Regions from separate parts of the Asanoa sp. WMMD1127 genome, predicted to be linked through region 2. Evidence: riboswitches for the same ligand, from Rfam matches in the RefSeq annotation. Region 2 holds a riboswitch; the other holds the start of a gene.
What was found. A riboswitch is a leader RNA that binds a small molecule or an ion and turns the genes downstream of it on or off. The one in region 2 is predicted to bind cobalamin.
Positions count from the first base shown of each region.

Region 1 (5,733 bases), 1.4 Mb from region 2:
GCGCGTCCCACCGCGCGGTCTGCGCGGGCGTCGCGCCCCACAGGTCCGGGTGCAGGTCGCCGCCCGCCGCCCGGGTCTCCGCGAACGCCGGGTGCGGGCCGAACGACTCGGCGAGCCCCGCCGAGGTCTCCAGCGCGGTCAGGAAGATCTCCTCCTGTACGCGCGTCGACAGCTCCCGCGCCCCGTCGGAGTCGAACGGCATCCGCAGCGTGAAGAACGCGTCCTGCAGGCCCATCAGCCCGAGCCCGACCGGCCGCCAGCGGGGGTTGGACGCGGCCGCCTGCGCCGACGGGTAGTAGTTGATGTCGATGACCCGGTCGAGGAACACCACGGCGGTGCGCACGGTCGCCCGCAGCTTCGCCCAGTCGATGCCGTCGGCGGTGACGTGTGCGGCGAGGTTGACGGAGCCGAGGTTGCAGACCGCCGTCTCGTCGTCGGAGTTCACCTCGAGGATCTCGGTGCACAGGTTGGACAGGTGGATGGTGTTGCCGGGCGCGCCGGTCTGGTTGGAGAGCCGGTTCGCCGGGTCCTTGAACGTCATCCAGCCGTTGCCGGTCTGCGCGAGCGTGCGCATCATCCGGCCGTAGAGGTCCCGGGCCTTGACGGTCCTGACCGCCTTCTTCTCGGCGGCCCGGTAGGCCTCGTCGAACGCCTCGCCGTAGAGGTCCGGCAGCTCCGGCGCGTCGGACGGGTCGACCAGCGACCAATCCTCGTCGGCCTCGACCCGGCGCATGAACTCGTCGGGGATCCAGTTGGCCAGGTTGAGGTTGTGCGTCCGTCGGGAGTCCTCGCCCGTGTTGTCGCGCAGCTCCAGGAACTCCTCGACGTCGGGATGCCACGGCTCCAGATAGACGCAGGCGGCGCCCTTGCGCCGGCCGCCCTGGTTGACCGCGGCCACGCCGGCGTCCAGGGTCTTGAGGAAGGGCACGATGCCGTTGGACTTGCCGTTGGTGCCGCGGATCAGCGCGCCCCGGCCCCGGATCCTGCTCCACGAGATGCCGATGCCGCCGGAGAACTTCGACAGCTTGGCGACCTGGTGGTAGCGCTCGTAGATGGAGTCCAGCTCGTCGCGCGGCGAGTCGACCAGGAAGCACGACGACATCTGGGTGTGCCGGGTGCCGGAGTTGAACAGGGTCGGCGAGCTGGGCAGGTAGGCCAGGCTGGACATCAGGCGGTAGAAACCGATGGCCTCGGCCGGGGTCTTCGACAGTCCACACGCGACCCGCAGCAGCCAGAACTGCGGCGTCTCCACCACGAGCCGGCTCTCCGGGTGGCGCAGCAGGTAACGGTCGGCCACCGTGCGCAGGCCGAAGTACTCGAACCGCAGGTCTCCGGCCGGGTCGACGGCGTCGTCGAGCTTGCGGGCGTTGCGGGCCACGAACGCGGCGGTCTCGTCGCTGATCAGACCCTGGTCGTACGCGTACCGGATCGACTGGCTGAAGCTCGCGACGCCCTGGCCGCGTACCTCTTTGTCCACATAGGCCGACAGCAGGCGCGCGGCGAGCCGGGAGTATTGCGGCTCCTCGCCGATCAGCTCCGCCGCCGTCTGGATCGACAGCTTGTCGAGCTCGGCGGTGGTGGCGCCGTCGTAGAGGCCGCTGATGGTCCGGGTCGCCACCCGCAGCGGGTCGACCTCGTCGAGGTCGCCCACCCACCGCTCGACCGCTCGCACGATCTTGTTGACGTCGACCGGCTCCAGGTCGCCGTTGCGCTTGCGCACCTGCATCACGTGCCGCCGCTGCTCCGGCACCGCGGCGGCCTGCTCCTGCGTGACCGTCATGTCCCCCTCCTCACGCCAACACCGAGGGTCGTCGGGCGCGCAGGGCGACGCCGCCGGCGCACGCGTGTGCCGGCCGTGGCGTCGGCCGTCCCGCGCGGCCTTCGACCGCCGCACGCCGGGCGGCGTGCGGCGCGCTGGCAGGTCTTCGGACTCGTGGGCGTGACCTCACGGTCGCCTAGTGGCCGTCGCTTCCCGGGCCCGGGCCCAGTGCTTCGTTGACGGCGGTCGTTCCCACTCACCGCTGCGGGGCAGCCCCGGAATCGCACCGGGTTCCCTCTTGCCTCGGCCGTCTGGTGAGGACGGCCGAACCAGCTGCGGGAGACACCATATATGGGTGCCCCTGTGTTTAGGCAACACCAGATGGTGTGTCGGCGTGTCGCGTGTCGCCCGCCACACCCGTCAGGTCGCGGCGCGCGCGCGGCGGTTGTCGACGTAGCGGCGGATCTTCTCGGCCGTGCCGCAGTCGTCCATGCTGCACCAGCGGCGGCTGCGGTTCTTGCTCTCGTCGAGGAAGAGGAAGCGGCAGCCGCCGCAGGCCTTGACGCGGTCGAGTGGGCCCGCCGTGAGCAGCTCGACCGCGGCGTGCACCACCGGGCGCAGGGGGCGAGCCGGCGTGCGGTCTCCGCGCCAGGACCAGACGTAGGCGGGCTCGAGCGTCGCGTGGGCGAGCGCCTCGGCCGCGTCGTCGCCCAGCCGGGCCAGCAGGTCGGCGTCGGGGTCGCGGCCGGCGGCGACGCCGCGGAACAGGTCGTCGAGGTAGTCGCGGGTGCGCCGGGCGCGCGCGAACGCGGCCCGCGTGCCGCGCGTGCGGTCGAGCGCCGTCGCCTCGTGGGCGGTGAGGGCGCCGGCGTAGACGCCCCAGGCGACCAGCTCGGGATGGCCGGTCAGCACGTCGTCGTCGGCCGGCCCGTCGGGCGGGCCGCTGCGGGTGTTGACGAAGTCGAGCGCCAGGTTGCCGCCCACCAGACGCATCCGCTGCACTGTTTCCATCGAAACGCACTTTACCAGAAACGGGCGGGACGCTAGATTGTTGCCATCAAAGCTCGGTTAGGGGGAAACATGCGAGCGGTTGGCGCGCTCGTCGGCCTGGCCGGCGGGACGTTCCTCTACACCACGGCCGAGGCGCTGCCGGTCGGCCTGATGCTGCCGATGGCAGCCGACCTGGGGCTTTCGCCGTCGCAGGTGGGCACGCTGGTCACCGCGTACGGGGCGGTGGTCGTCGTCGGCTCGATCCCGCTGACGGCGCTCGCCCGGCGGGTGCCGCGCCGGCTGTTGCTCTCCGCGCTGCTGGCGGGGTTCGTCGTCAGCGTGGCGGCGACCGCGTTCGCGAGCAGCTATGCGCTCGTGCTGGCGGCCCGGATGGCGACCGCGGCCACCCATGCGCTGTTCTGGGCGGTGGTGGTGCCGGCCGCGGCGGAGCTGTTCCGGCCCGGGCTGCGCGGCCGGGCGGTCGCCACGGTGTTCGCCGGCGGCAACGTCGCCCTGGTCGTGGGCGTGCCCGCCGGCACCTGGTTGGGCGAGCGGGCCGGCTGGCGCGCCGCACAGCTCGCGGTGGCCGCGCTCGGCGCCGTGGTGCTGCTCGTGGTGGCCGCCCTGCTGCCATCGACCCGGCCCGACGAGGGCCACGCCGCCCGCGGGTCCACACCCGACACGCGCCGCTTCTGGCTGCTCGTGGGCGTCGCCGCGCTGACGACCGCGGGCGCGATCGCCGCGTACACCTATGTCGCCTTGTTCGTCACCGATGTCAGCGGGTTCGCCGCGGCGTCCGTCGGCGCCATCCTCCTCGTGCGCGGCATCGCCAGCGTGCTCGGCATCGTCGCCGTGGGCGCGGTGGTCGACCGTGACCCGTGGCGGGCGCTGGTCGGCACGGTCGCGGTGCAGGCGGCGGCGTTGCTCGGCCTGTACGCGCTGGGCGGGCACCCCGTCGCGGCGGTCGGGCTGCTCGCCCTGGCCGGGTTCGCGTTCGCCGCGTTCACCGCGTCGCTCGGCGGCCTGGTGCTGCGGGTGGCGCCCGGGCGCTCGGACCTGGCCGCGGCGACCCTGTCCGCCGCGGTCAACGTCGGCATCACCGCCGGCGCCTTCCTGGGCGGTCTGGTGCTGCCGGGGCACGGCGTGCGGAGCACGGTGCTGATCGGCGCGCTGCTCGGCCTGGCCGCGCTGGCGCTCGCGCTGACCGAGCGCGTGCTGCCCGCGCCGCACCGGCTCGCAAGGTGTGCGGCGCCGGCCTAGCGGGCATTCGAAGGAACGGGCCGGTGGGACCCCACATCTCCAGGTACGCGTTCACCGCGCGCCGACCGTCAGCGCGAACGAGCCCTCGATCCCCGCGCCGCCCACCCGCAGCTCGAAGTCGCTGGCGCCCAGGGGTTGCTGTATGAGCTTGCGTTTATATGAGTCGTGCGTAATATAGCGGCGTGGACGTCTTCACCGCGCTGGCGGACCCAACCCGCCGGGCCATGCTCGACCTGCTGACCGGCGGCGCGCGGCCCGCCGGCGACCTCGTGGCCGCCTTCCCGGCGCTGACCCAGCCGGCGATCTCCCGCCACCTGCGGGTGCTGCGCGAGGTCGGCCTGGTCGACGTGCGGGCGCAGGCGCAGCGGCGGATCTACACCCTGCGCACCGAGCCGCTGTCCGAAGTGGACGACTGGCTGGCCCGCTACCGCGAGCACTGGGCCCGCCATCTGGACGCGGTGGAGACGCACCTCGCCAACCGCACCGCGAACCTCGCCCGAGCCGAAGGAACGACCGACCGATGAGCACTGACGACCGCCTGGGCCACCTCGACGTGCGCGGCGAGACCGCGACGATGACGTTCCGGCGCCGACTGCCGTACCCCATCGATGCGGTGTGGGCCGCGATCACCGACCCCGCCGAGCGCGCGATCTGGTTCGGCGCGACCACGATCGACGCCCGCCCGGGCGGCACGATCACGATGATGCCCGACGACCCGCCGGCCGCGCCCGAGGCCAAGGAGATGACCGGGCGGATCCTGACCTGGCAGCCGCCGACGGGCGCCGGCGCGCGGACGGCCGTCCTCGAGCACGAGTGGCGGCAGCGCATCGTCGAGGACGGCGTGGTCCGCTACGAGCTGACCGAGGACGGCGACGGGACCGTGCTGGTCTTCACCCACCGCGGGCTGAGCGTGCGCAACGCCCAGGGCTTCATCCCGGGCACGCACGCCTTCCTGGACCGGCTGGGCGCGCATCTGGCGGCCGAGGAGATCCCGGCCTGGGGCCGGCTCTACGGGGAGCTGGCGCCGGCTTACCAGTAGGCCCTTGCTCTGCAGCCGGATACGCAACGCCTGCGGCGGAGGGTGTTGCGTATCCGGCTGCAGAGCAAACTGACGCCGCCAGCGGCGCCTCAGGGGCGACCGGCGATCGGTGTGACGGTCTCGCCGGCCAGGGGCCGGCCGGCAGCGTCGAGCGGCGTGACCAGCAGCGCGTCGCCGGTGGCGGCGAACGCCTCCGCCGCGACCAGGAAGAATCCGTCGTGGAGGTCGGCGCGGACGGCGATGCCGCCCGCGTCGCGGATCAGGGCGGCTCGGCAGCCGCGCGTCGGGACGGTCCCGACGAAGCCGCCGAGGACCTCGCTGACCGCGAACTGGTCGACGCCGCCGGCGGCACCGACCGCGGACTCGCTGCGACCCGCCACGAGGCTCTCGACCTGCCAACCGTTGGGTCCGGTCCAGAGCCGCAACGCCCGATCGCCACTCAACGGCACCGTCTCGGCCAGGGCGTAGCCGACCGGCGGCCGCCACGCCGCGACCGCGGCGTGATCCGCGCGTGGCGACCAGCGCACCGCAACCGCCAGCACCAACGCCACGCCGACCAGACCGACGACGCTGCGGAGGGTGAACCGGACCACTGCGACGTCCATCCATGAATGGTCGCATGTCTAGCCGGGCCACTCCCGGGACAGGCGGGCGAAGGTTTCCGGGTCGCTGTGGCGTGGGATGA
Region 1 covers NZ_JARUBP010000001.1:5,521,213-5,526,945, reverse strand. Annotated here, with positions in the region: gene O7635_RS26330 (ribonucleoside-diphosphate reductase subunit alpha) at 1-1,780, opposite strand, end outside; cobalamin riboswitch at 1,899-2,108, opposite strand; gene O7635_RS26325 (ABATE domain-containing protein) at 2,180-2,770, opposite strand; gene O7635_RS26320 (MFS transporter) at 2,840-4,009, shown strand; gene O7635_RS26315 (metalloregulator ArsR/SmtB family transcription factor) at 4,192-4,533, shown strand; gene O7635_RS26310 (SRPBCC family protein) at 4,530-5,048, shown strand; gene O7635_RS26305 (hypothetical protein) at 5,138-5,653, opposite strand; gene O7635_RS26300 (VOC family protein) at 5,672-5,733, opposite strand, start outside.
Region 1: another riboswitch for cobalamin. It lies ahead of O7635_RS26330 (ribonucleoside-diphosphate reductase subunit alpha); the one in region 2 lies ahead of O7635_RS19490 (CbtB domain-containing protein).

Region 2 (5,733 bases):
ACCGGGGGCGTCCAGGTCCAGGCCAACCGCCTCGCCGAGATCGCCGGCCGGCACCGGCTGGCGGCGACCAACCCGGTCACGCTCGTCTGGGGTTCGCGATGATCGGCGTGGTGGCGCCGACCGCGGCCGGGCGCCGGATGGCCGAGCGGCTCGTCGGCGCCTGGCCCGGCGAGGTCCGGAGCTACGGGGGACCGGCCCGCGACCAGCTCGCGGCCGCCTGGGCCGGCAGCGACGTCGTGGTCTGCTTCCTCGCCACGGGCGCGGCGGTCCGGCTGATCGCTCCGCTGCTCGCCGACAAGCACACCGACCCCGGCGTGGTCTGCGTCGACGAGGCGGGACGATTCGCGGTCGCGCTGACCGGCGGTCATGACGGCGGCGCCAACGACGCGGCACACCGGATCGCCGCGCTGCTGGGCGCCGAGCCGGTGGTCACCACGGCCACCGACAGCCGCGGCCTGCCGCCACTGGACGGCTTCGGCGCCGACCTCGGCTTCCGGCTGGCCGACGCGGCCCCGGTCGCCCGGGTGACCCGAGCCATGCTCGACGGCGCCGCCGTGACCGTCGTCTCCGACGCGACCTGGCCGACACCGCCGCTGCCCACCGGCGATCGGCCGGGCCTGTCCGCTGAAGCCGAGGACAGCCCGGCCGCCGAACCGGTGCGGCTCGTGGTGTCGGACCGGGTCGACGCGGGCGGGGACCTCGTGTACCGGCCGCCGTCGTTGGTGGTCGGTGTCGGCGCCAGTCGCGGAGTCACCGCGGCGGCGGTGGGCGCCGTGGTGGACGCGGCCCTGGCCGCCGGTGGGCTGGTCGCCGCCTCGGTCCGGGCGTTGGCCACCGTCGACGTCAAGGCCGACGAGGCCGGGATCCTGGCGCTCGCAGCCGAACGCGGCTGGCCGCTGCTCACCTTCCCCGCCGCGGAGTTGGCCGCCGAGGACGTGCCGACGCCGTCGGAGGTCGTGCGGGCCGCGGTCGGCACGCCGAGCGTGGCCGAGGCGGCCGCGCTGCGGGCCGCTCGCGACGCGGGTCGGGACGCCGCGCTCGTGGTGCCCAAGCAGGTCACGCCGACCGCGACCGCGGCGGTGGCCCGGCTGGTCCCGCGCGGCCGGCTGACCATCGTCGGCATCGGGCCCGGCGCCGAGGACCTGCGCACGCCGCGGGCCACGGCCGCGCTGCGCCGGGCGGCCGTCGTCGTCGGCCTCGACCAGTACGTGGACCAGGTCCGCCACCTGCTCTCCCCCGGCGCCCGGATCGTCGCCTCCGCGCTCGGTGAGGAGGCCAGGCGGGCCCGGGAGGCGGTCGACCTGGCCACCGCCGGCCACGCGGTCGCGCTGATCGGCTCCGGCGACGCCGGCCTCTACGCGATGGCCTCCCCGGCGCTCGAGCTGGCCGGCGCCGACGTCGACGTCGAGGCCGTTCCCGGGGTGACCGCGGCGCTCGCGGCGAGCGCGCTGCTGGGCGCGCCGCTCGGCCACGACCACGCGTACGTCTCGCTTTCGGACCTGCACACCCCCTGGCCGGTGATCGTCGACCGGCTGCGCGCCGTGGCCGCCGCCGACCTCGTCGCCTGCCTCTACAACCCGCGCAGCCGGGCCCGCACCGCCCAGTTCGCCGAGGCGCTGGCGATCCTGGCCGACCACCGGCCGCCCGCGACCCCGGTCGGGGTGGTCCGTGACGCCACCCGGCCGGGCCAACAGGTGCACCGCACCACGCTGGCCGCGCTGGCCGCCGATCCATCCATCGTGGACATGCGATCCGTGGTGCTGGTCGGCTCGAGCCGGACCCGGTCGGCGGCCGGGCGAATGGTCACACCCCGGGAGTACGCGTGGCTGTCGTGAAGCGCGCCGTGCACCCCATCGAGGCGGAGTCCTACCGGATCCTGCGCGGCGAGGCCGACACGGCCGGGCTGCCGCGGCACACGAAGGACGTGGTGGAACGGATCATCCACACCACCGCGGACCCCGGTTGGCTCGATGACCTGGTGGCCGACGAGGCCGCGCTGGCCGCCGGCGCCGCGGCTCTCGCGGCCGGCGCCCCGCTGGTCACCGACGTGACGATGGTCGCCGCCGGCATCACGACCCGGCCGGCGACCTGCCTGGTGGCCGCGCCGGACGCCGGCGCGCTCGCCCGGGAGGAGGGCCTGACCCGGTCGGCCGCGGGCATCCGGCTGGCCGCCGCGACCCACGCCCACGGCGCGCTGTGGGTGGTCGGCAACGCGCCGACGGCGCTGACCGAGATCGTCCGCCTCGCCACCGCCGGTGCGATCCGGCCCGCCCTCGTCGTCGGACTGCCGGTCGGCTACGTCGGCGCCGCCGAGTCCAAGGCGGCGCTGCGCGCGACCACGCTGCCCCAACTGTCCAACCGGTCGGCCCGCGGCGGCGCGGCCGTCGCCGCCGCCGCCGTCAACGCCCTGCTGTACGGAGACCCGCTCGCATGACCATCCCCCTGCTCATCGCCGGCCACGGCACCACCGACCCCGAGGGTGCCGAGGAGTTCCGCCGCTTCGTGGCCCGGGTCGGCCGGAGCCTCGACGTGCCGGTCGCCGGCGGCTTCATCGAGCTGTCGCCGCCCCCGGTCCGGGACGCGGTCGCCGGGCTCGTCGAGGGCGGCGCGCGCCGGCTGGCCTGCGTACCCCTGATGCTCGTGGCCGCCGGTCATGCCAAGAGCGACATCCCGGGCTCGTTGGCCGCCGAACGGGCCCGGCATCCCGGGCTGTCGTTCGCCTACGGCCGCCCGCTCGGGCCGCACCCGGGCATCCTGGCGCTGCTGCGGGACCGGATCGCCGCGACCGGTGCCGGCGCGGAGACCACCGTGCTGCTGGTCGGCCGCGGCTCCACCGACCCGGACGCCAACGCCGAGGTGGCCAAGGTGGCCCGCCTGCTGGCCGAGACGACACCGGTGTCCGGTGTGGAGTACGCGTTCGTGTCCCTGGCGGAGCCGGGCGTGCCGGCCGGCCTGGACCGCTGCCGGGCGCTCGGGGCGAAGCGGATCGTGGTGCTGCCCTACTTCCTCTTCACCGGCGTCCTGCCGCGCCGGGTGGCCGCGCAGGCGGCGGCGTGGGGCGCGGAGACGGCCGAGGTGATCGGCGACTGCGCCGGGCTGGCCGAGATCGTGGTCGAGCGCTACCACGAGGCCCTCGGCGGCGACATCCGAGCCAACTGCGACACGTGCAAGTACCGGATCGCGCTGCCGTTCCACGAGCACGCGGTCGGCGCCGCCCAGCTGCCCCACCACCACCCGGCCGACCACCACCACTGACGGCGGTGGCCGGCCGTGCGCTAGGCGGACGTGGTGAGCACGGCCTCGCGGCGCAGGCTGCGCTCGACGAGGGCACCGAGGCCGAGGCCGAGGGTGGTCCACACCACCGCCTGGGTGGCGAGCGACGCCAGGCGGAAGTTCCACAGCACGAGCGGGGAGAACCCGTCAGGAATCTCCTCGATGGAGGGCAGCAGAACGTGCGCCACCGCGATGACGGCCACGAAGACGACCGCAGCGAGGATGGTGGCATTCCAGTCACCGAAGCGGGCCACCTGCGACCGTCCGATGTAGATCGACAACGCCAGGGCGGCCAAGGCGATCACCAGCATCAGGAAAAAGAGGGACGTCCGCCGGCCGATGGTCTCCTCGGACCCCGTCGCCGGCGGGTTGGCCGGATATTTCAACCACGGCACGAGCGCGACCGTGACGAAACCGGCCAGCGCCACCAGTGCGGCCGTCGCCCGAGCGCCGAGCCGACCGAGGCGTCCGTAGGCGCCGGCGAAGACCATCGAGAAGATGCCGCCCAGCGCGACTCCGTAGATCAGCGTCGCGGTGAGCAGACCGACTGTGCTCTGCACGGTCCGGCTGACCAGTGCGGGCTCACCGGCGGCGGCCGGGTCGGCATGCGCCTCCTCGAAAGCGATGGCGGCGTCGACCGGGCCCTCGCCGATCAGGTAGGCGATGACGAACGCGAGCAGGCCGGCGGCCAGTCCCACCAGCATGCCGCGAATCAGCAGGGTACGGGGAGACAGCATGTCAGTGGCAAGGAAAACCGAGGAGGTGGCGACCGTCGTGCACGAACTCGTGCACGCCGCTGCCGCCGATGACGTGGAAGACGCCCTGCTCGGTGCCGACGAAATAGAGCAGCACGATGGCGAGGACGGCGCCGAACAGTAGCCACGGCTGGAGCTGGCGCCACGGAATCGCCACCGGTTGGACGGCCGGGCGCGGGGTGGCGGAAGACGAAATGCTGGACACGAAACGAACCTCCTCGGGATCACGCGTCCCACGACGGGTTTCCGTGACGGTGGAGGGTCTGACTTCCACGCGAAGCGTGGTCACAGTGGCGCGACCGCGCCGGAGTCTCACCGGCTTCCAACCATCGTCACTTCCGCACCGGACGCTACCGCCGCAGGGTCGCCCTGCCAAGTCGGGGAAAACGAGGACGCCGCTACGGCCGCCGGCGCGGAGCACGGTGGAGCGCATGGCATTGCGCACACACACCATCGGAACCCAGGGCCTGTCCGCGTCCGTCGAAGGGCTCGGCACCTTCGGCCTGACCGCCATGTACGGCACCCCTGACGACGCCGAGGCGGTCGCGACCATCCACCGCGCCCTCGACCTCGGCGTGACCATGTTCGACACCGCCGACATGTACGGCGCCGGCAGCGCCGAACGGCTGCTGGGCCGCGCGCTCGCGGGCCGGCGGGCCGAGGCGATCGTCGCCACCAAGGTCGGCGGCCTCACCCTCGACGCGGACGGCCGGATCGTGGGTCCGGCAAACGGCCGGCCCGAGTACGTCCGCGCCGCCGTCGAACGCTGTCTGGACCGCCTCGGCGTCGATCACATCGACCTGCTCTACCTCCACCGGGTGGACCCCGACGTGCCGGTCGAGGAGACGTTCGGGGCGCTGGGCCGGCTGGTCACCGAGGGCACGGTGCGCTACCTGGGCATCAGCGAGGCCGGGCCGGAGAGCATCCGCCGGGCCCACCGCACCGCGCCGCTGTCCGCGGTGCAGACCGAGTACTCGCTGTTCACCCGCGACGTCGAGACCAACGGCGTGCTGGCGGCCACCCGCGAGCTGGCGCTGGGCTTCGTCGCGTACTCCCCGCTCGGCCGCGGCTTCCTCTCCGGCACCATCCGCACCTTGGCGGACGTCCCGGAAGGCGACTTCCGCCGGACCTGGCCCCGGCTGACCGACGGGAACCTCGACCGCAACCTGGCGCTCGTCGACCGCATCCGGGCCGTCGCCGAGCGCGCCGGCGTCAGCGCCGCCCAGCTCGCACTAGCCTGGGTGCTGGGGCAGGACATGACCGCGATACCGGGCACCAAGCGCCGTGGCTATCTCGACGACAACGTGGCCGCCGCCGCGATCGAGCTGACACCGGCGCTGCGGGCGGAGATCGACGCGGCGGCGCCGGTCGGGGCCGCGGTCGGCGCCCGCTACACGCCCGCGGCGATGGCCGCCATCGAGGAGTGACGCAGTGGCCCGTGGTGAGCTCGGCGACTTCCTGCGGAGTCGTCGGGAGGCGCTCCGGCCGGCCGACGTGGGCATCCCGTCGGGCGGCCGGCGGCGCACGCCCGGCCTGCGCCGCGAGGAGGTCGCGCTGCTGGCCAACCTCTCGGTCGACTACTACGAGCGGCTCGAGCAGTCCCGGGCCGGCACCCCGTCGGAGGCGCTGCTGGGCGCGCTGGCCCGCGCCCTGCGCCTGTCGGTCGAGGAGCGTGACTACCTCTACCGGCTCGGCGGATACGCGG
Region 2 covers NZ_JARUBP010000001.1:4,080,977-4,086,709, reverse strand. Annotated here, with positions in the region: gene cbiE (precorrin-6y C5,15-methyltransferase (decarboxylating) subunit CbiE) at 1-102, shown strand, start outside; gene cobJ (precorrin-3B C(17)-methyltransferase) at 99-1,835, shown strand; gene O7635_RS19505 (precorrin-8X methylmutase) at 1,832-2,434, shown strand; gene O7635_RS19500 (sirohydrochlorin chelatase) at 2,431-3,255, shown strand; gene O7635_RS19495 (CbtA family protein) at 3,276-4,010, opposite strand; gene O7635_RS19490 (CbtB domain-containing protein) at 4,012-4,233, opposite strand; adenosylcobalamin (AdoCbl) riboswitch at 4,277-4,364, opposite strand; gene O7635_RS19485 (aldo/keto reductase) at 4,460-5,455, shown strand; gene O7635_RS19480 (helix-turn-helix transcriptional regulator) at 5,460-5,733, shown strand, end outside.